DNA from 2 places in the Viridibacillus sp. FSL R5-0888 genome. Region 2 is predicted to be linked to the other one. Evidence: a T-box and tRNA genes for the amino acid it is inferred to sense, from the RefSeq annotation. Region 2 holds a T-box; the other holds one or more tRNA genes.
The links. The T-box of region 2 lies ahead of thrS (threonine--tRNA ligase). A T-box ahead of a tRNA ligase gene usually reads a tRNA of that ligase, here a tRNA-Thr.
Positions count from the first base shown of each region.

Region 1 (11,394 bases), 2.3 Mb from region 2:
GTTTATAATAATCTTCGTGTATTCCGAGAATCAGGTTTAGTGAAAGAATTAACATATGGTGATAGCGCAAGTCGTTTTGATTTTGTTACAAATAAGCACTATCACATTATTTGTGAAGGTTGTGGGAAGATTGTAGATTTCCATTACCCAGGACTTGATGAGGTTGAACATTTCGCCGCTCATGTCACTGGCTTCAAAATCAACTCGCACAGAATGGAAATTTACGGAACTTGTCCGACGTGTTCTGAGCAAGCTACGAAAGTTCAATAAGTAAGGGAGCTACTTAACTGTCAAGAATGACACATAGGTAGCTTCTTTTTATGGTAAACTATTTAATGTTTTTTCAATAAAAAACCCCCGTTACAATTTAGTAACGGGGTGAAGGCATTAATCATTACGCTTTGTGCGATTGTTTAATGATTGATCAAACTCTTGTCCTTCTAATGAAGGATCTAAAGTAAGTGGTTCATTGCAATACATACACATATCTACACGTCCAAGCACTTTTGTGTGTTTATGGCACCCCGGACATTCTACTAATACCGCTCGGGTTGAAAGGAATCCAATCCATCCATATACAAAAGTACTTCCAAGAATACAGAGGATACCTAGTGTCATGAAGATAATAACTAACCATTGGTGTTCTCTGAAGAAAATGGCGCCGTACATGATGATAAAGCCTATAAATATGAGAGATAAAGCAAATGAACGGATTTTATTTATCTTATTTTTATATGGTTTCATTTGTAAGCCTCCTAATCTACAACATACTATAACACAAAATGATATCGTAATATGAAGTGAAAATTTTATGCAGGAATCTTATTATTTTTGTCGAACGTTTAAGACAGAGTAAATTGACTATTGACTATAGGAGGATCATTATGGAGCAGCTACTACGACCCATATACCAAGAACGAGCAAGTCACCCGAATACAATAGGTGTAATTTTAATAGAAAAAAGGGAAGAAGTTAGCCCGATAACAGATACATTTGATACGGTACTTCTTATTATTACAAAACAAAGTGACCGACCAGTCTTTACGAAACATTATACATTTAAAGATAAAAAAGCTGCTATGCACATTATTACGGAGAAGCAGTTAAACAAATGGTTATTAGTAGGAACTAATAAGAAGATAGTCGACTGGCTATTCTTTGGAAAAGTATTATTCGATCGTAATGAGTATCTTTTTAATTTAAAAAAGGAACTGAAGGAGTTCCCTTTTTATGGTCGGAAAATTAAAATGGGTATTGAGTTTGCAAAGCTTATACGAAGATACTTAGAAGGTAAAGTATGTTTCGAAGAGAAAAATTACTTAGATGCCTATAATCATGTTGTTGAATCATTGCATCATTTAGCTCGACTTGCTGTAATGGATAAAGGAATGTACCCTGAGGTTACAGTGTGGTCGCAAGTAAAACAAATTGATCCAGCCATTTATAAATTATATGAAGAACTTATTACAAGTGAAGAATCGTTGGATAAACGATTAGAGTTATTATTTTTAGCAAGCGAGTTCTTTATTCATTCTCGTACTGCAGATGGAGCAACACATGTAATAGAAGTAATGTCTAAGAAAGACTTTTGGACAATTCAAGAATTGCATGAACAAGAGGAGCTGAAAAACTATTCAGTTAACCTTGAAGTTTTCATCGAATACTTAATAGATAAAGGCTACATCTCTGTAGAGCGTGTAGAGACTAAAGGAAATAACATATATCATAGAGATTATAAGGTTGAAGAAATCGCTGAATAGTTGTATATTAATTGAGGCGTTTAAAACGCCTCGGATTTTTTTAGAAAAAGTGTTGACATGAGTATCGACACTATTGTATTATATTAATTGTCGCTAAGACGTGTTGTTAAAACTTAAAACTTTCACTCAAAAAACTTTTTCAAAAAAGTTATTGACATCAAAAATGAAAGATGTTAAGATATTAAAGTCGCTGCAACAAGCGATTACAATAACAACAAAATGAACCTTGAAAACTGAACATGCAAGACGTTAATCAATAAATGTTTTTGAACATCAACTCTGTTGGTGTTCAAAACGAAAATAGATATCATCTTCGGATGATACGCTAGCAAAGCTAATGAGCTTTCAAACTACTTTTATGGAGAGTTTGATCCTGGCTCAGGACGAACGCTGGCGGCGTGCCTAATACATGCAAGTCGAGCGAATGATGAAGAAGCTTGCTTCTTCTGATTTAGCGGCGGACGGGTGAGTAACACGTGGGCAACCTACCTAGTAGATTGGGATAACTCCGGGAAACCGGGGCTAATACCGAATAATCCATTTTGTCACATGGCAAAATGCTGAAAGGCGGTTTCGGCTGTCACTACTAGATGGGCCCGCGGTGCATTAGCTAGTTGGTGGGGTAACGGCCTACCAAGGCAACGATGCATAGCCGACCTGAGAGGGTGATCGGCCACATTGGGACTGAGACACGGCCCAAACTCCTACGGGAGGCAGCAGTAGGGAATCTTCCACAATGGACGAAAGTCTGATGGAGCAACGCCGCGTGAGTGATGAAGGTTTTCGGATCGTAAAACTCTGTTGTAAGGGAAGAACAAGTACGTTAGTAACTGAACGTACCTTGACGGTACCTTATTAGAAAGCCACGGCTAACTACGTGCCAGCAGCCGCGGTAATACGTAGGTGGCAAGCGTTGTCCGGATTTATTGGGCGTAAAGCGCGCGCAGGTGGTTTCTTAAGTCTGATGTGAAAGCCCACGGCTCAACCGTGGAGGGTCATTGGAAACTGGGAGACTTGAGTGCAGAAGAGGAAAGTGGAATTCCAAGTGTAGCGGTGAAATGCGTAGAGATTTGGAGGAACACCAGTGGCGAAGGCGACTTTCTGGTCTGTAACTGACACTGAGGCGCGAAAGCGTGGGGAGCAAACAGGATTAGATACCCTGGTAGTCCACGCCGTAAACGATGAGTGCTAAGTGTTAGGGGGTTTCCGCCCCTTAGTGCTGCAGCTAACGCATTAAGCACTCCGCCTGGGGAGTACGGCCGCAAGGTTGAAACTCAAAGGAATTGACGGGGGCCCGCACAAGCGGTGGAGCATGTGGTTTAATTCGAAGCAACGCGAAGAACCTTACCAGGTCTTGACATCCCAATGACCGCTCTAGAGATAGAGTTTTCCCTTCGGGGACATTGGTGACAGGTGGTGCATGGTTGTCGTCAGCTCGTGTCGTGAGATGTTGGGTTAAGTCCCGCAACGAGCGCAACCCTTGATCTTAGTTGCCATCATTTAGTTGGGCACTCTAAGGTGACTGCCGGTGACAAACCGGAGGAAGGTGGGGATGACGTCAAATCATCATGCCCCTTATGACCTGGGCTACACACGTGCTACAATGGACGATACAAAGAGTCGCTAACTCGCGAGGGTATGCTAATCTCATAAAATCGTTCTCAGTTCGGATTGTAGGCTGCAACTCGCCTACATGAAGCCGGAATCGCTAGTAATCGTGGATCAGCATGCCACGGTGAATACGTTCCCGGGCCTTGTACACACCGCCCGTCACACCACGAGAGTTTGTAACACCCGAAGTCGGTGAGGTAACCTTTATGGAGCCAGCCGCCGAAGGTGGGATAGATGATTGGGGTGAAGTCGTAACAAGGTAGCCGTATCGGAAGGTGCGGCTGGATCACCTCCTTTCTAAGGATAATTACGGAAACAGATCTTGGATCTGTCGATTAACGTCTTGCGTTCAGTTTTGAAGGTTCATACTTCAATTATATATTTTCCCAAAAGGGGCCTATAGCTCAGCTGGTTAGAGCGCACGCCTGATAAGCGTGAGGTCGATGGTTCGAGTCCATTTAGGCCCACCATATTTTCTTTTTTTGGGGCCTTAGCTCAGCTGGGAGAGCGCCTGCCTTGCACGCAGGAGGTCAGCGGTTCGATCCCGCTAGGCTCCACCAATATTGTTCTTTGAAAACTGGATAAAACGACATTGAAGCAAATTAAGTAACACATTTTTTATTATTAAGTTTTTTAGGCTTAATAACTAACTTTTAGGTTAAGTTATTAAGGGCGCATGGCGGATGCCTTGGCACTAGGAGCCGAAGAAGGACGGCACTAACACCGATATGCTTCGGGGAGCTGTAAGTGAGCTTTGATCCGGAGATTTCCGAATGGGGGAACCCACTGTTCGTAATGGAGCAGTATCTTGACGTGAATACATAGCGTCTTGATGGCAGACCCAGGGAACTGAAACATCTAAGTACCTGGAGGAAGAGAAAGAAAAATCGATTCCCTGAGTAGCGGCGAGCGAAACGGGAATAGCCCAAACCAAGAGGCTTGCCTCTTGGGGTTGTAGGACACTCTATATGGAGTTACAAAGGAATGAGTTAAACGAAGCGGTCTGGAAAGGCCCGCCAGAGCAGGTAACAGCCCTGTAGTTGAAAGTTCATTCTCTCTTGAGTGTATCCTGAGTACGGCGGAACACGTGAAATTCCGTCGGAATCTGGGAGGACCATCTCCCAAGGCTAAATACTACCTAGTGACCGATAGTGAACCAGTACCGTGAGGGAAAGGTGAAAAGCACCCCGGAAGGGGAGTGAAATAGATCCTGAAACCATGTGCCTACAAGTAGTTAGAGCCCGTTAATGGGTGATAGCGTGCCTTTTGTAGAATGAACCGGCGAGTTACGATTACATGCGAGGTTAAGTTTTAGAAGACGGAGCCGCAGCGAAAGCGAGTCTGAATAGGGCGAATGAGTATGTGGTTGTAGACCCGAAACCAGGTGATCTACCCATGTCCAGGGTGAAGGTAAGGTAACACTTACTGGAGGCCCGAACCCACGTACGTTGAAAAGTGCGGGGATGAGGTGTGGGTAGCGGAGAAATTCCAATCGAACCTGGAGATAGCTGGTTCTCTCCGAAATAGCTTTAGGGCTAGCCTCGTGATAAAGAATCCTGGAGGTAGAGCACTGTTTGAACTAGGGGTCCATCCCGGATTACCGAATTCAGACAAACTCCGAATGCCAGTGATTTATGCACGGGAGTCAGACTGCGAGTGATAAGATCCGTAGTCAAGAGGGAAACAGCCCAGACCACCAGCTAAGGTCCCAAAGTAATTGTTAAGTGGAAAAGGATGTGACGTTGCTTAGACAACCAGGATGTTGGCTCAGAAGCAGCCATCATTTAAAGAGTGCGTAATAGCTCACTGGTCGAGTGACGCTGCGCCGAAAATGTATCGGGGCTAAACAATTCACCGAAGCTGTGGATGGACATCTTAGATGTCCGTGGTAGGAGAGCGTTCTAAGTGCTGTGAAGTCAGACCGGAAGGACTGGTGGAGCGCTTAGAAGTGAGAATGCCGGTATGAGTAGCGAAAGACGGGTGAGAATCCCGTCCACCGAATGACTAAGGTTTCCTGAGGAAGGCTCGTCCGCTCAGGGTTAGTCGGGACCTAAGCCGAGGCCGATAGGCGTAGGCGATGGACAACAGGTTGATATTCCTGTACCACCTATTTACCATTTGAGCAATGGGGGGACGCAGTAGGATAGGGTAAGCATGCTGTTGGTTATGCATGTTCAAGCAGTGAGGCGTGAAATGAGGCAAATCCCATTTCTATAACGTTGAGCTGTGATGACGAGGACGTATGTCCGGAGTTCCTGATTTCACACTGCCAAGAAAAGCCTCTAGCGAGGTAAAAGGTGCCCGTACCGCAAACCGACACAGGTAGTCGAGGAGAGAATCCTAAGGTGTGCGAGAGAACTCTCGTTAAGGAACTCGGCAAAATGACCCCGTAACTTCGGGAGAAGGGGTGCTCTAGTAGGGTGAAAGCCCGAGAGAGCCGCAGTGAATAGGCCCAGGCGACTGTTTAGCAAAAACACAGGTCTCTGCAAAACCGTAAGGTGACGTATAGGGGCTGACGCCTGCCCGGTGCTGGAAGGTTAAGAGGAGTGCTTAGCGCAAGCGAAGGTGCGAATTGAAGCCCCAGTAAACGGCGGCCGTAACTATAACGGTCCTAAGGTAGCGAAATTCCTTGTCGGGTAAGTTCCGACCCGCACGAAAGGCGTAACGATCTGGGCACTGTCTCAACGAGAGACTCGGTGAAATTATAGTACCTGTGAAGATGCAGGTTACCCGCGACAGGACGGAAAGACCCCGTGGAGCTTTACTGTAGCCTGATATTGAATTTTGATACATCTTGTACAGGATAGGTAGGAGCCAGAGATTCCGGAGCGCCAGCTTCGGAGGAGGCGTTGGTGGGATACTACCCTAGATGTATTGAACTTCTAACCCATGCCCCTTAGCGGGGTAGGAGACAGTGTCAGGCGGGCAGTTTGACTGGGGCGGTCGCCTCCTAAAGAGTAACGGAGGCGCCCAAAGGTTCCCTCAGAATGGTTGGAAATCATTCGTAGAGTGTAAAGGCATAAGGGAGCTTGACTGCGAGACCTACAAGTCGAGCAGGGTCGAAAGACGGGCTTAGTGATCCGGTGGTTCCGCATGGAAGGGCCATCGCTCAACGGATAAAAGCTACCCCGGGGATAACAGGCTTATCTCCCCCAAGAGTCCACATCGACGGGGAGGTTTGGCACCTCGATGTCGGCTCATCGCATCCTGGGGCTGTAGTCGGTCCCAAGGGTTGGGCTGTTCGCCCATTAAAGCGGTACGCGAGCTGGGTTCAGAACGTCGTGAGACAGTTCGGTCCCTATCCGTCGTGGGCGTAGGAAATTTGAGAGGAGCTGTCCTTAGTACGAGAGGACCGGGATGGACACACCGCTGGTGTACCAGTTGTTCTGCCAAGGGCATCGCTGGGTAGCTATGTGTGGACGGGATAAGTGCTGAAAGCATCTAAGCATGAAGCCCCCCTCAAGATGAGATTTCCCATTACGCAAGTAAGTAAGATCCCTCAAAGACGATGAGGTAGATAGGTTCGAGGTGGAAGTGTGGCGACATACGGAGCTGACGAATACTAATAGATCGAGGACTTAACCAAATTTTACTTAACAAACTTCAATGTAATTTATCCAGTTTTGAGAGAATAATAAAAAACTTTTCTAAAATAGCAAAAAACACTTGCTAAAATTTAAAAAAGATGATATAATTATTCTTGTCCTTAGGTAATACAATAGTCTAGTGATGATGGCAAAGAGGTCACACCCGTTCCCATGCCGAACACGGAAGTTAAGCTCTTTAGCGCCGATGGTAGTTGGGGGTTTCCCCCTGTGAGAGTAGGACGTTGCTAGGCGATCATATTATTCCGAAGTAGCTCAGTGGTAGAGCATCCGGCTGTTAACCGGACGGTCGTAGGTTCGAGTCCTACCTTCGGAGCCATTTTTGGAGAGCTGTCCGAGTGGCCGAAGGAGCACGATTGGAAATCGTGTAGGCGAGTAACCTTGTCTCAAGGGTTCAAATCCCTTGCTCTCCGCCATACACATTCTCATTTATTAAATGGCCCCTTGGTCAAGCGGTTAAGACACCGCCCTTTCACGGCGGTAACACGGGTTCGAATCCCGTAGGGGTCACCATTTATAACGTTATACGGAGGATTAGCTCAGCTGGGAGAGCACCTGCCTTACAAGCAGGGGGTCGGCGGTTCGATCCCGTCATCCTCCACCATTTAAGTCAATAATACCATTATCGCGGGGTGGAGCAGTTCGGTAGCTCGTCGGGCTCATAACCCGAAGGTCACAGGTTCAAATCCTGTCCCCGCAACCAAATGGTCCGGTAGTTCAGTTGGTTAGAATGCCTGCCTGTCACGCAGGAGGTCGCGGGTTCGAGTCCCGTCCGGACCGCCATTTTTTAAAAAAGAATATTAAATTATTATGGGTCAGTAGCTCAGTTGGTAGAGCATTAGATTGAAGCTCTAAGTGTCGGCGGTTCGATTCCGTCCTGACCCACCATAATAATGCCGGTGTAGCTCAGTTGGTAGAGCAACTGACTTGTAATCAGTAGGTCGAGGGTTCGACTCCTTTCGCCGGCACCATGTTTTTCTGGAGGGGTAGCGAAGAGGCTAAACGCGGCGGACTGTAAATCCGCTCCTTCGGGTTCGGCGGTTCGAATCCGTCCCCCTCCACCATTTTTTTATTTTAGGGGCATAGTTTAACGGTAGAATAGAGGTCTCCAAAACCTTTGATGTGGGTTCGATTCCTACTGCCCCTGCCAATTTAAATTATATTATGGCGGTTGTGGCGAAGTGGTTAACGCACCTGATTGTGGTTCAGGCATTCGTGGGTTCGATTCCCATCAGTCGCCCCATTTAATTTTTGACAATAAAATAATTTAGATATAATAATAATATTATGGCGGTTGTGGCGAAGTGGTTAACGCACCTGATTGTGGTTCAGGCATTCGTGGGTTCGATTCCCATCAGTCGCCCCATATTATTGGGGTATAGCCAAGCGGTAAGGCAACGGATTTTGATTCCGTCATGCCCTGGTTCGAATCCAGGTACCCCAGTTAAATTTGCGGAAGTAGTTCAGTGGTAGAACACCACCTTGCCAAGGTGGGGGTCGCGAGTTCGAACCTCGTCTTCCGCTCCATTTTCTATTTACGGCGGCATAGCCAAGTGGTAAGGCACAGGTCTGCAACACCTCTACCACCGGTTCAAATCCGGTTGCCGCCTCCAATTATTTTTAAAATAACTACATATAATCTATAATAATATTATGCCGGTGTGGCGGAATTGGCAGACGCGCACGACTCAAAATCGTGTTCTTTCGAGAGTGTCGGTTCGACCCCGACCACCGGTATCCTAAATATAAATTTTCTTAAGAGTTCTCATTATGAGAGCTCTTTTTTGTTGTCAAAATTTCTTTCATTAAGGGAAGAACCCTGGTGGAATTTAAGGTGCAAAATATTCTAGAACCACAGTCGTTCAATGTTAGCTATGAAGGTGCTGGCTTTCTAAATTAGATATTGCAAACTTGGTAGAGGAATTATCTATAATTGAGATTGATGAGGGGTTTGAGTAGGTATCTACAAATTTTAAAGAAGAGGGTAAAGTCCTAAAAGAGAGGAGGGAAATTTCCCTCCTCTTTTTTAGTATTAGTAATTATAGAAACAAAATTTGGATTTATTTATTTTCATTCTGAAGAAACACATAAAAATTTAACAGGTGTACTTGTGAGATTCAACCAATAATGTGGACTACTAGAGTCGATGATAATGGAGTCATGTTCGTTTAAATGATATTCTTCATCATTTATTTGTACAGTCAGTATGCCGTCTAAAACATACAGAAATTCTTTTCCGTGATGAGTAAATTGATTCCCCTTGTTTTCTCCGGGATTTAGAATTATAAAAAGTGGGTTAAAGCCAAGTCCTGTATGATTGCCGGACAAGTCCTTGTAAATGAATTGGTTGACGGTCAAATCCGCACTGCTATTAATTCCACGAATGACAGTTGGCTGCTTTTGTTTTGTTTCTGTGCTGAAAAAGTAACTAGGATTTACTTGAAGTACTTCAGATATTTTCTTAAGCGATTCTAGTGTTAGAGATGATTTCATACGCTCAACTTGTGATAAAAAACTGATGGATAGATCAGTCTTGTCTGCAATTTCCTTAAGGGTCAATTTTCTTTCTTTTCGTAGGCTTTTAATTTTATCTCCAATTGTTTTGTCCATAACAATACCTCATCTCAATTTATGTAAAGTATACATCATTATATATTTTAAAAAATAAAGTTGACAGAATATTACCTCTAATCTAATATTAGGTTATTGTAATTTAAGTAATACTTCAAATATATTGAACTTTCACTTAAATTATAAAACATATGTTAATAAATAACTAGAGTCTCTTTTTATAAGTCATTTTGAAATAGTATTTTAAAAATTGGATTGGAGAGATTTAAATGATCATTAAAAAAGTATATACAACAGTTGATGTACATGTTGCAGGCGAACCATTACGAATTATAACGGATGGGCTACCCGAGATAAAAGGTGATACTCAATTGGAAAGACGTGCTTACTGCATGGAACATCTTGATTACATAAGAGAAGTACTGATGCTTGAACCAAGGGGGCATCACGGTATGTATGGATGTATTATTACGCCCCCTGCGAGCCCTCATGCAGATTTTGGAGTACTGTTTATGCACAATGAAGGTTGGAGCACGATGTGTGGACATGGAATTGTTGGTGTAATCACGATGGGGATAGAAACAGGTCGTTTCATCGTGACAGAAGAAAATCAGAAATTTATCATCGATAGTCCTGCAGGTGAAATAGTAGCCTATGCAAAATGCAATGGTTCTATTGTAGAAGCGGTTTCTTTTGAAAATGTTCCGTCATTTGTATTGGAAAAGGATATGCCTGTAAGTATTGATGGTTATGAATTCAATGTTGATATCTCATTTGGAGGTGCTTTCTACGCAGTTGTTAAAAGCAAAGAGATGAGTTTGAAAGTAAATACCAAAGATTTACCTGCAATTCAAAAATGGGGAACGAAAATCAAACGATATATCGAAGATAAAATAGATGTAGTTCATCCACTTGAAAGTGGCCTTCGTGGCATTTATGGTGTTATTTTCTCAGATGATCCAGTAGGAGAGAATGCAAATTTGCGTAATGTTACAATTTTTGCTGATGAACAAATCGACCGTTCACCTTGTGGTACAGGTACGTGCGCAAGACTGGCAAGCCTTTATGCACATGGTGAATTGGAAGATAAGGGAAGCTTTGTTCACGAAAGCATCACAGATGGCCAATTCATTGGTGAGATATTATCGATTAGCAATGTAGCGGGGTATGAAGCGGTTATTCCAAAAGTTACAGGAGAAGCTTTCCTGACAGGTTTCCACCAATTTTTAGTTGATCCACGCGACACTTTGCCAAGAGGATTCTTATTGGAAGAGATTTGATAGTTTCGTAGCTTTAAAGAAAGAAGGGGTGGTGCAAAAAGAAGAATAATTTTATTCAATTAACTATTTATGTTGCTGTATCATCACTTATTGATACTGGAAACATAGTAAATAATATTGAGGATGATTTAACGGGAACCGCAATTGTGCATTCACGTTTTGGTGATGAAATAGAATCTCTTGAAGAAGCTAAGGATGCATCCTTTCCAGAATCAAATATGGTGGTTCAATAATCTCGCAGAGCAACATGTATTTGTTAGGTAGTTCAGTACTGGAGGAAAAGATATGTTGATTTTAAGTGCACGTGAACAAAAGAATTTGATGGATATGAATGAGGTAATGGACTGTGTTGCGCAAGCATTAAATGAGTTTTCCGCCTCGAGAACAGAGACACCAATTCGGTTGTCACTTCCTTTTGGCCTAGCAAATACAGGGCTTGTCATGCCTTCCGTTGCCAAAGAGTTGCAAACAATGGGTGTTAAATATGTAACGGTGGTTCCCGATAATAAGAAAACTGGCAAAACCATTCAGGGTGTTGTTTTATTATCTGATATTGAAACTGGTGAA
Region 1 covers NZ_JBBPAU010000001.1:596,765-608,158, forward strand. Annotated here, with positions in the region: gene perR (peroxide-responsive transcriptional repressor PerR) at 1-270, shown strand, start outside; gene MKY02_RS02915 (YgzB family protein) at 388-744, opposite strand; gene MKY02_RS02920 (nucleotidyltransferase-like protein) at 885-1,760, shown strand; rRNA gene MKY02_RS02925 (16S ribosomal RNA) at 2,116-3,668, shown strand; tRNA gene MKY02_RS02930 (tRNA-Ile) at 3,765-3,841, shown strand; tRNA gene MKY02_RS02935 (tRNA-Ala) at 3,856-3,931, shown strand; rRNA gene MKY02_RS02940 (23S ribosomal RNA) at 4,028-6,957, shown strand; rRNA gene rrf (5S ribosomal RNA) at 7,094-7,209, shown strand; tRNA gene MKY02_RS02950 (tRNA-Asn) at 7,221-7,295, shown strand; tRNA gene MKY02_RS02955 (tRNA-Ser) at 7,301-7,392, shown strand; tRNA gene MKY02_RS02960 (tRNA-Glu) at 7,415-7,489, shown strand; tRNA gene MKY02_RS02965 (tRNA-Val) at 7,505-7,580, shown strand; tRNA gene MKY02_RS02970 (tRNA-Met) at 7,603-7,679, shown strand; tRNA gene MKY02_RS02975 (tRNA-Asp) at 7,683-7,759, shown strand; tRNA gene MKY02_RS02980 (tRNA-Phe) at 7,789-7,864, shown strand; tRNA gene MKY02_RS02985 (tRNA-Thr) at 7,872-7,947, shown strand; tRNA gene MKY02_RS02990 (tRNA-Tyr) at 7,957-8,040, shown strand; tRNA gene MKY02_RS02995 (tRNA-Trp) at 8,053-8,126, shown strand; tRNA gene MKY02_RS03000 (tRNA-His) at 8,144-8,219, shown strand; tRNA gene MKY02_RS03005 (tRNA-His) at 8,267-8,342, shown strand; tRNA gene MKY02_RS03010 (tRNA-Gln) at 8,349-8,420, shown strand; tRNA gene MKY02_RS03015 (tRNA-Gly) at 8,429-8,503, shown strand; tRNA gene MKY02_RS03020 (tRNA-Cys) at 8,516-8,589, shown strand; tRNA gene MKY02_RS03025 (tRNA-Leu) at 8,632-8,713, shown strand; gene MKY02_RS03030 (helix-turn-helix domain-containing protein) at 9,047-9,586, opposite strand; gene MKY02_RS03035 (proline racemase family protein) at 9,817-10,827, shown strand; gene MKY02_RS03040 (ornithine cyclodeaminase family protein) at 11,113-11,394, shown strand, end outside.
Region 1: it encodes a tRNA-Thr, which carries the amino acid that the T-box ahead of thrS (threonine--tRNA ligase) is inferred to sense. The anticodon was not compared.

Region 2 (11,394 bases):
GTTCTGGTGGAATAAGCTTAGATATCAATATGTTGTCTTCCATATTGTACCCCTTTCTCATTCTCATTGATTTACATTTCTATATTAAAAGTGCTTTACTCCATTGATGATAAAACACACTAATCGTTTCAAAACGATGTGAGGGATTATTTTCTAATGCTTTTGAGCAAATATTATATAGATCTATTGAAGCCTCCCACATTTCGAAACTTTTATCACTTCGTCCTCCTATAAACGCATATGCTAAACCTGCTAAAGTATATACATTTGTAGCACTTGTAATTTCAGCGTTTAATCGATATTCTTCAGGTGCTTTATACCGACTAGAACCCCAAAAATCCTCACCAATATCATTAAAGACAGGTGCTTTTTTAAAAAAATCAATGTCGCAAATATGCAATTTATTATTTTTGAAATTATATAGTATGCTACCATCATAGAAATCAACCATCACATATCCTTTATCTTCTACAAAAACCGCAAATTCATATATTTGGTTCAATATCGAAATACGTTCTTTTAAAGATAAACTCCTTAATTTCACAAAAGGAGAATCAGGAGAATTGTACTTTTCAAAAGGCGTAAAATCCCAATGATTATGCATACATTCTCCTTCTACCCATTTAAATTTCAATCCGTAACCATTTTCTGTCTGAAATGTCCCTATGCATTGAATTAATAAGGGGTGATCAATATGTTGATAAACTTTCTTTGCTTCTTTTAGGCGTTTAATCGCTGACTTTATATCTCCAGTATATTCTAAATTTCTTGCACCTGCATATTTAATGAAATAACGTTCGTCATTTTCTATAATTCCAAAACAAATGTTTCCTGAATCCTGCTGATCAAAAATAGTAAATACTTTTACTGCTTTAAGCCAATTAAAATCATGATATTCTCTTAACTCTAATAATAATTTATTGCTTCCAATGCATACTTTAACCAAATTTTGCTCCTTCATTGAGCTTACGTAGTTTATAGAGGGGTGATACGTTTACTCAAAATTGATATACCTCTAAAATGTTTGGCGAATTTTTCATATAACATCATACCTTTCAATATATTTCCATTTAGTAAAGTATTCGAAAACCGAATATTCTTATATTAATTGTACAGTAATTACTAAAAGCCTACACTAATAAATTCTTTGCAAGAGTACGTAGTATTTATGTTTAGTTTTTTGGCACACTTACGGAGACGTGAGCAAGATTGGTTATATGTTATTCAATAAAAGGACAGTGAGATTTAAAAGGGGGGTTTAGGAATTTGCGAGAATACATAAAACTATACATGAAAATGCTTTACTTGTTCCCGTAGCTTCGCATGAGGTAAATGAGAAGAAGGCATAAGAACACTACTATGTTATTAATTAAGCTTTTTCTTAAATAGCCATCCACCACCAACAGAGATTATAATTCCACAAATAAAAGCAGAGCAAACGAACATATCAATCTTCCCAATCGCAAACAACAGAATAGGACAAATCAACAAGAAAATCCTCCAACTAATAACAAGCTTTTTTAATATTCTTCCCCCATCACAACCTTAAATATATACGCTAGCAGTTTGTTAAATATCACTATAATGATTAATTATTTTCTTTTTATTGTTAATTAATAGGAGGTGCTGATTTTCGAATACGCCCATTTTATTAAGTTATAGAAAATCAACAGTAAAATAGCCAAAAATAAAAAAATGTATGCAACTGAAATTACTTAGTAATGTAATTCATTCATAATATGTGTAACATATTATGAATGAATTATCATGTACAATTACTTGTCTTTAGTGTTACAGAGTAGAAGGTCTCTTTTCCCCATGTAAATCACTTTGACGCAAGTTGAATTTTTTCAGTGTTTTGTATGAACTCATTGTAGGTATTATTAATTCGAATAATCGTTTCAGAAGTATTAACTGCTTTGTTTGTTAGAAGTGCTTTTTTGTTAGCTTCACTTAGCTTATTGTACGTAATATCGTATTGTGAGCCTGGACCACTGTTTTTCCAAGCCATAAACTGAATCGTTCTCCCCACAGTAACAAAAGTATTGTTTTTAAATGTTGGGTTAATTGCGCCACTAGCTAAAATCCCACGAGTACTAGCATTACCATTCGCTACATTCCGGATTAAATTTTTTTCAATAACAGAATTCGTCCAATTCATGACACGAATAGCATCCAAGCGTGTTTTGTCAATTTGATTATTACGAATGATAACTTTATCATGATACATTTTACCTGAATATTTATGGGTACCTATAGCTCGATCAAGATTCTTAAATTTATTGTTTTCAATTGTTATATTTTGATTTGGCGTTTTATCATACTTGCTCCATTTTTGACTCCACCCTGCTGTCGTTTTATCCGGTGTATCAATATTAATGGCTTCTTTGTTCTTGTTTGCTGATGCTTTGGAATTTGTAAACGTATTTTTTCGTATAACAACATTCTTAGAAGCATCTAGTTCGATAAAATGTCCAGAATACATATTCTTAAATTGAATATTTTCCACTTTTACATTTTGGTTATGCCCCATGATCAAGGCAATGCTATCTTTCTCGTAATTCATATCAATTGTTACTTTACCTTCACCTATAAAGGAAATATTCTTTTCACCATTATATTTGCCATATACACCCGATTTATTGGCTTTTGATGGTTTGATTAATTGAAAAATTGATTTTGAAGCTTTAAATTTGCTTGTACCCGTTTTCTGACCTTTAACAATACTTACGCCATCCTTCATTTTTATTGTTACATTCGATGGAACATATAGCGTATTACTAATTATGTAAGTTCCTTTTTTTAATACGAGCGTTCCGCCACCTTTTTTCTCCAATTTCTCTAGATAGGAACGTAGAACATAATAATGCTTAGTATTACTATTATATGTAGTGTATTTCAACATCTTTTTATCTACAGGTACTGTTTTTGGTGAAATTGTATAAACACTCTTTGTGGCAGCTTCTACAGAATTAGGTGTAACCCCTATCCAAATACTCAGCATCAACACAGTAGCAGCCAATAATGAGCCCATTCTCTTTAATTGCATAATCATGTTGTAAAATTCTCCTTCTCAAAAAATGATAATAATATGGACAGATTTTCATATACTTTTTTGCAAAACCTCTTATCACCCTATTCCAATACGTATTCACTATACATTGTTTTTTATACGAACTCTACATGGAATGTTACAACTTAATGTAGAATATTATATTCATATTAAGTTATTAGAAACATTTTCTGTTTTCACACCACTTGGAAAGGAAATTGATAAAAAAATGAAACTTTTCTCATTGAATTTCAATCTTACTTAAAAAATGAAAGATAAATGAAATTTCCCAAAAGAAATTCTTTGTTAAAATAAAAAGCAACAATACTAAAAAGTGTTGTCACATGGAGAAAAATGTATTCTTCAAGATATAGTGGAGGAAAAAATGAGATTAGAAAAACAATTAATCAAAAAGATATATTATGAAACATTCCTAATAGACAATGAAACACATCCACCTCTTCAAGTACTTGGGGAAGCTTATTTAAACGAACAAAAAAATGAGATTTCCGATGGATCTTATATTCGTTTTGCACAAGGTGAATTTTATTATCACCATCAAGATTTTGAATCAGCTATTTTTAAATGGGAGAAAGTTAGTAATGAATTAGCACCATGGGCACAAAAGAATATTGCGGATGCTTACTTCGAACTTAACCAATTATCAGTTGCTGAAAATGTTTATACCTCCATTACTACTGATAACAAAATACTTATGACTGAAATTGTACTGCAATTACTATCTCTTTACATCGAGCAAAATAATCTTGATTCAGCTTTCGCTGCTATTAAAGAAGCGGTTTCTTTAAATCCCGATTATCCAAATGTTACAAAAATTGCACGTTCCTTTTATGAAGAACAGCGAGATTTTGACAGTGCAGTAGAGCTTGCTGTGAATGAGTTAATTCGAACAGAATCTTCTCCTTGGTTTGAGGTTCTAAAAGAATATATCAATAATGGATTTACTAAAAATATTTCACCAGACTATTTTTATGAAGTATTAGTTACATTAAATAATGTTGATCAAGTACAATTTACCCAAATTGTTTCATCACTTTGGCACAGCTATAAAAATGAACAAAATTACTTATTATGGCTCAAAACAATAAATGAATTTTTCTTACTAATCGAAATCCATTCTTCCGATATATGGGACAACATTTCTTCTCTTTACGAAGAAACGTACTTTGAATTAATCCAAGGTCAATATATGCTCAGAGAATTACACGATATCATTCCAAATCTTTTAACAAATTGGTTAAAGGTAGCCAATCCGTCTCATTCTGTATTTCCATCTGCTGCAGTTTTGGCATGGGATGAGATTTTCCCTTCCGAAATAGATTCAGCAAATATAAAACATGCGGAAAACCTACTGTCATATTCTATTAATCATGTGAATGGCTTAGAGTATAGTTTACATCTTTTTGAATCTATTACACAGTGGGCACAAAAACATGATTTAGAAATAGGTCATCGATTTAGATGGTTAGTTAGCGAGCTTGCAGATTTAAGAACAAATCGCCTTTTAGTGACTGGAACTTCAGGAAACGGAAAAGCTTCATTTATTAACTCTATACTTGGTGAAAATATATTAGAAAACTCAGTCTCAAATGTAGTTGTCTTTAATAATGAAGCTCATACAGAAATTAACGCGATATCAGATTCAGCAATTACAACAACTGAGAATTTCTCAGATTACCATAACATGATGTCTCTGCACCCTCAATCAGATAGAGATAGAGCATATGTTGAATTTAAATTACCATGCAGATTTTTAAGTAAAAATAAACTTACTTTGGTTGTTACACCAAGCTTTAATAGGAACAACGACACTAGAGATGAGACATTTGAATATTTAAATTCTGTAGACGAATTATTATTCGTATTGAATGCGGATTCACCTTTTACTGACAAAGAACGTGATATTCTATTAAGTATTCAAGAACATACACCAAATCTACAAATTCATTTCTTATTAAATAAAATCGATAACATTTACAGTGAAGCAGAAGCAAAAAGAGTTTTAGATGATACGCAAGTGAGAATAAACGCATATTTCCCGCATGCGCGAATTTTCCCTTACTCTTCGTTATATACAAATAGTCAACAACTAAACAAATTATCTGAGTTTATTCATTCTAACTTTAACCATAAAAATATCGATGCAGAACGTACTGAAAAGCTATTGTTTTTCATTCGAAAAACAATTTCATATCTTTTGGATAAACGCATCGAGATGGAAAATAACCTAGTGGATTCTATTAATTGGAATGAAGATATGTTAGTTAAACTAAATGGTTTTATTAATAACCTTACTGCTTTTGAGAAGGAAAAAATTCATTTAATTACAGAATCATATCGGACAATGAAATACGAAATTGCTAATGATCTTACAGAACATATTCCGAAACTATTACAGAGTTGTTCTGATTTAATTAGTGAAGAAAGCGATTTTGGGCACATTGACATTGAACTAAATACAGCGATGAACGAAAGAGTTCAAAAATATCTAGAAAAAACTGTGTTACCTAATCTTGCTCGCTCTATGCAAAATTGGATTGCAACTTCTAATAATGAGTTCCTTCAAAGTCAATCGTACTTAGAAGAAATCAGTGAAGAACTTAATTCTTTATATGGAGAAAATCGAATACAGCTAGAATGTGACTTTAAAGTGCTTGATGACTGGCGGAGAGATACCGATAGAATGACAACTAGAATACAAATGGAAGAAGTAAATATCTTGCGCAGATTTACACCAGCACAATTTTTACTGAAAAGTGCCGGTAAATTGTTTGGCGTTCTTCCTAAAAATAAAGCTATGTTATATAACAAATACAAACAGTATTTAGAAAATGAAGATTATACTGATGTAACGGATTCTATTATGAACAAATTTTTCTTGCAATTTGAGCTATTTGAAAACGCTCAAGCGCGGGATATTAATATATTCTTTAGAAGTCCATTTGGCGAGTTGGAACAAGCTGTAGAAAACACTCATATAGAAATACAAGAAAAACAAGATACACTGCATAAAATGAAATCAAATCCTGAAGTTTATCATGATCCTATAACGCTCTTTGAATTAAGATTACGTCAATGTGAAGTCATCTTAAATAAAGGTGAGGATTATTCCTATACAGATTTAACTTTAGAAACAAACATAGAGTAAAAATAATATAACTCCAAAATCAACAATAAAAGTTGATTTTGGAGTTATTATTTGTTAGCTTCACTTTTTTTCGGTACCTTGCAACTAGAACTAGATGGTGTTGACCACGGTAAAATTTTATCAATTCCCTCTTTATTTATTGAAGTGCACCGTTTAAAATCTGCAATAACTTGTTTATCCGGAGGACTAATCACTGAAGGTAATGAATCCATTTTAAAAAATTTCAATTCCATAACTTCCGATAGATCTTCTTTTAATTCACCACTATATTCATCACAAATATATGTACTAGTAACATTATAAACCTCGTCACCATGCGGATATTTATAGTAAAGATTTTCTCCAGAATAAACATTAAATAATTGCAGTTTTTTTGTAATTAGTCCTGTTTCTTCTGCTAATTCCCGTCTTGCTGCATCTTCTAATTTTTCTCCTAATTCTAATGACCCGCCAGGTAATCCCCAACATTGGTTATCTGTTCTTAGTTGAAGTAATAGTTGTTTATCTTTATTTACGACCAGTACACTGGCGCCTACCATTAATAGTGGCCTAGTGCCTACTATCTTTCTCAAATCCATAATATATCCCAAGTCTATCACTCCTATATTTCCATTGCCTTATCATTATTCTTTATCAACTATCTTATACTTCAATCGATTTATCATCTAACATTAATATCTCTTCGCATAGTAAACCATAGTTAAAAATACGGATGATATATATACCGTCATCATGATTGAGAGTAGATTGTATGCTTCTATTTGTAAGTTACTAACTGGATTAAAGACTATCATTAATATTACAACTACTGCTATAAGGATAAAATAATTCACATAAATGGATCGCTCTCTTATTTTTTGTGCTCGTTCATCTTTTGCAGCAAGATGTTGCACTAAGAAAGCTAAGCAGAAACACATAATGCTAATAGCAATTAACATTAGTGAAGATGGAAATTTATTTACACTTAATGAAACACCATTCATAAATAAAGCCAGAACACCAAATATAATGCCCATAATGATATAGCCCATCTGTGTTTGTTTCATTCGTCTTCATTCCTTCCAATTTAAAATTAAAGTCTATTGGGATTCTCAATGTTTAATGCAATTGCTAATAAAAAATTGGTTATATTAACCATAATACCCATCATTATATTGTAAAGCAAGCTTTACAATTGAATATTCCGTAACTTATATATTCAAAACTGAAATACTGCTTGCTCTTTCATAAATACCGTAATACTTCTATCAATATAATTTTCACTCAACAAAATTTCACTTTAATTGATCCGTAATGACTTAAAGCGTGTCAGTATTAGTGCTTTCCATCAATAATTATAAAAACAATACTAAACGCCTTAATTAATGAACAAACAAAAAGAGTATGTTTTAAATTTCACTTAAAACATACTCTTTTCTTTTAAATTGAATGAGTTTATTATTTCTTTTTTAATTTGCCATCAGCTTTCTTTTTATTCTCAGCAGCTCTGAATTTAACTATCTCACTTACTAATTCATAAGGAATCGGCTTTTCTAGTGGAAACTGCACTGCTCCCTTTGAACTTTTATAATCCGATAATTCATGTTCAAAAGCAACAATCCCGCTAGAAGTTGGATAAAATCCTATATGTTTTTTATAGGCAGCAAAATGTACCAGATTGCCATGTAAAGCAAAGGTAGGCATTTGATAACTAATTTTTTCTTCTGCCTCCGGTACTGCATCTTTTATAACTTTTCTTATCGTTTTTAGTTTTTCCTGAACCTCATGAGGAAATTGTAAAATGTATTCATCAATTGAATTAGACTTATTGTTCCCCTCCATGATTTCTCCTTTCATACTCAGCTATCCTTAAAATCAACTTTGTACTCTTTTATATATTTTAAAAAATTAGATGTTACTATTATATTACAAACACTGTTAGATTAAAGGTTCATTGACAGGCGATTTATTAAAAATTTAGTAGCCTTTCGCGTAATGCAGTATAATTTTGCTTAAATATTTTCATTCCCTCTCCTCCTTTATTATTATTGTAAAGAAGGAGAGGTATAAATTAAATTTATAAAAAACTAATGATACTCGTTGGTTTTGCTTATGACACTTGAATAAATTGAAATTAGTTACCCAAGGTCATACTCACTATTATTCAAAGATTTGTTTTCAATGCAATTCTTAATTTTAGAAATAAAATCATCAAGCTGGACTTCCAATGAATTCTCCTGACCATATTGTCTTAAGTTAACAGATTTATTTTCCATCTCATTATCCCCCACAATAAGTATAAATGGAATTTTCTTCATTTGAGCTTCACGTATTTTATACCCTAATTTTTCTTCACGTAAATCAAGATTGACTCTGATTTCCTCTTGTTTTAAGCGCCTAGTAACTTCTTCAACATACTCTTTATGCATTGAGTTTGATACGGGTATCACTTGAACTTGAATAGGTGATAGCCAAATAGGGAATGCACCACCAAAGTGTTCAATCAATATTCCAAGGAAACGATCAATTGATCCAAATACTGCTCGGTGAATCACGACTGGCCTTACCTTCTGATTTTGTTCATCAATATATGTTAAATCAAACTTCTCTGGTAGTTGGAAATCAAGTTGAACTGTTGCACATTGATGGCTACGTTTAATCGCATCTTTAATATGAATATCAATCTTAGGTCCATAAAACGCACCGTCTCCCTCATTGATTTTGTATGGATAGCCAAGGTTTTTTAATACTCTTTCAAGAGATGCTTCTGCCTGATCCCATAATTGCACACTTCCCATAAAATCTTCTGGACGTGTTGATAATTCAATGTCATATTCAAAACCAAATGTTTTGTATACACGATCAATTAAACGTAAGGCTAGTAAAATTTCATTTTCAATTTGATCCGGTCTGACAAAAATATGTGCATCATCTTGGCAGAATGTTCGAACACGTAATAAACCATTTAATGCTCCACTAAATTCATGTCGATGCACTTGACCAAATTCAGCCATTCGAATCGGAAGTTCACGATATGACCGACGTTTATCTTTGAAAATCAGCATATGTCCCGGACAATTCATTGGTTTCAAAGCAAATTCTTGATCATCTACCTCTGTAAAATACATGTTTTCTTTGTAATGATCCCAATGTCCGGATTGCTCCCATAATCTTTTATTCATCATAAATGGCGTGCGTACTTCTTGATAATCATATTGATGCTGAAGCTTACGTAAAAACACTTCTAATTCATTTCGAATAATTTGCCCATTAGCAAGGTAAAATGGCATACCTGGTGCTTCCTCAGAGAACATAAATAACTCTAATTCATTCCCTAGTTTACGATGATTTCTTTTTTGCGCTTCCTCTACAAAATGAAAATATTCTTCCATCTTTTCTTTTGTAGCAAAGGCCACACCATATATACGTTGTAGTACTTTATTGTTACTATCCCCTCGCCAATATGCCCCTGAAATATGTGTTAATTTAAATGCTTTAATAAATCGAGTTGCTGGTAAATGCGGACCTCGACACAAATCTACAAATTCTCCTTGGCGATATACTGTTACTATTTCATCTTGAGGAATGTCTTCTAATAGCTCTAGCTTTAATGGATCTTTTTGAAAAAGTTTTTTCGCCTCTTCACGTGACAATTCAACACGTGCAATCTCTATGTTTTCAGCGATTATTTTAGACATTTCTTTCTCTATTTTCGCTAAATCCTGCACTGTAATAATACATTCCATATCAACATCATAATAAAAACCATTGTCAATCACTGGCCCTACTCCTAAGTTCACATCACCATACAATCGTCTAATTGCTTGAGCTAATACATGAGCTGAAGTATGCCTCATAATCTCTATACCAGCTGTTGACTCTAAATCAAATAACTCCACTTCTGCATCATGTGTAATATTACGATTCAAATCATATCGTGTGCCATTGACTTCTCCCGCCACCGATTTCTTTTTTAGACTAGAACTAATAGAACTAGCAATTTCACCTAATGATACTCCCTGCACATACTGCTTTTGATGTCCATCTGGAAACTTAATCAAAACTTCCTTTTGACTCATAACACTTCACTCCTATTTTTTTATAAAATAAAAACACGCACACATCCCTATATAAAGGGACGAGTGCGTGTCATATACCCGTGGTTCCACCCAAATTCCCATCTCATAACTCAATAAGTTACATATTGATGGCTTTGTGTAAGCTTTATCGTTGCTTCTACGGTACTGATTACTCTTTTTCACCAATACTGCTCCAAGGTGGTAAATAATTCATCCGCATTAGGAAGTTTTCAGCCTTGCCTTCCCTCTCTGTAAAGCGGTTAGAATTACTCGTGTCCTTATCATTGCATTCTATATTTTTTTTAAAAAACAAAAAACACACTCATCCCTCATGAAGGGACGAGTGTGTATAATACCCGTGGTTCCACCCAAATTTCCATCTCATAACTCAATAAGTTACATATTGATGGCTTTGTGTAAGCATTATCGTTGCTTCTACGGTACTGATTACTCTTTTTTCACCAATACTGCTCCAAGGTGGTAAATAATTCATCCGTATTAGGAAGTTTCCAGCCTAGCCTTCCCTCTCTATAAACCGTTATGAAATACTCATATCCTTGTCATTGCATTCATTATTATAATTTTTACCACTATATAGTATTATTTCCCATTAGTCAATAGAAATTTATTTATTTTTCACGAATTTTTCAATAAAATCCATCGGTTATTTAATCAAAAAGTGGTAATTCTTCTAAGAAAATAATATCCTCGCGTTTAGCCGCATCTCCTTCTGCTAAGATGGCCGCTTTTGCTACTACATTTCCTCCAGCTAATTCAACAAGTTCTTCTAATGCTCTTAAAGACTCCCCGGTGCTAATCACATCATCAATAATCGCAACGCGTTTTCCCTTAATCTCTAGCGCGTCTTTTTGATCAAAGCACAATGTTTGTTTTGCTTGTGTTGTAATCGAATGCACTTCATTCATCAATGGATTTTGCATATATGGTTTAACTGTTTTTCGTGCAACATAATAAGCTGATAATCCTAATTGATTAGTAACTTCATAAGCTAATGGAATCCCCTTTGCTTCAGCTGTTACAATAACATCCACCTCAGGAAGCTTGTCTACTAATAATGGTGAAGCTTCTCTTAAAAGTTCTGCATCACCTAAAAT
Region 2 covers NZ_JBBPAU010000001.1:2,911,797-2,923,190, forward strand. Annotated here, with positions in the region: gene MKY02_RS14540 (BTAD domain-containing putative transcriptional regulator) at 1-43, opposite strand, end outside; gene MKY02_RS14545 (serine/threonine protein kinase) at 80-946, opposite strand; gene MKY02_RS14550 (right-handed parallel beta-helix repeat-containing protein) at 1,826-3,055, opposite strand; gene MKY02_RS14555 (dynamin family protein) at 3,438-6,221, shown strand; gene MKY02_RS14560 (NUDIX hydrolase) at 6,269-6,811, opposite strand; gene MKY02_RS14565 (hypothetical protein) at 6,893-7,267, opposite strand; gene MKY02_RS14570 (iron chaperone) at 7,659-8,042, opposite strand; gene thrS (threonine--tRNA ligase) at 8,339-10,279, opposite strand; T-box leader at 10,612-10,852, opposite strand; gene MKY02_RS14580 (phosphoribosyltransferase family protein) at 10,948-11,394, opposite strand, start outside.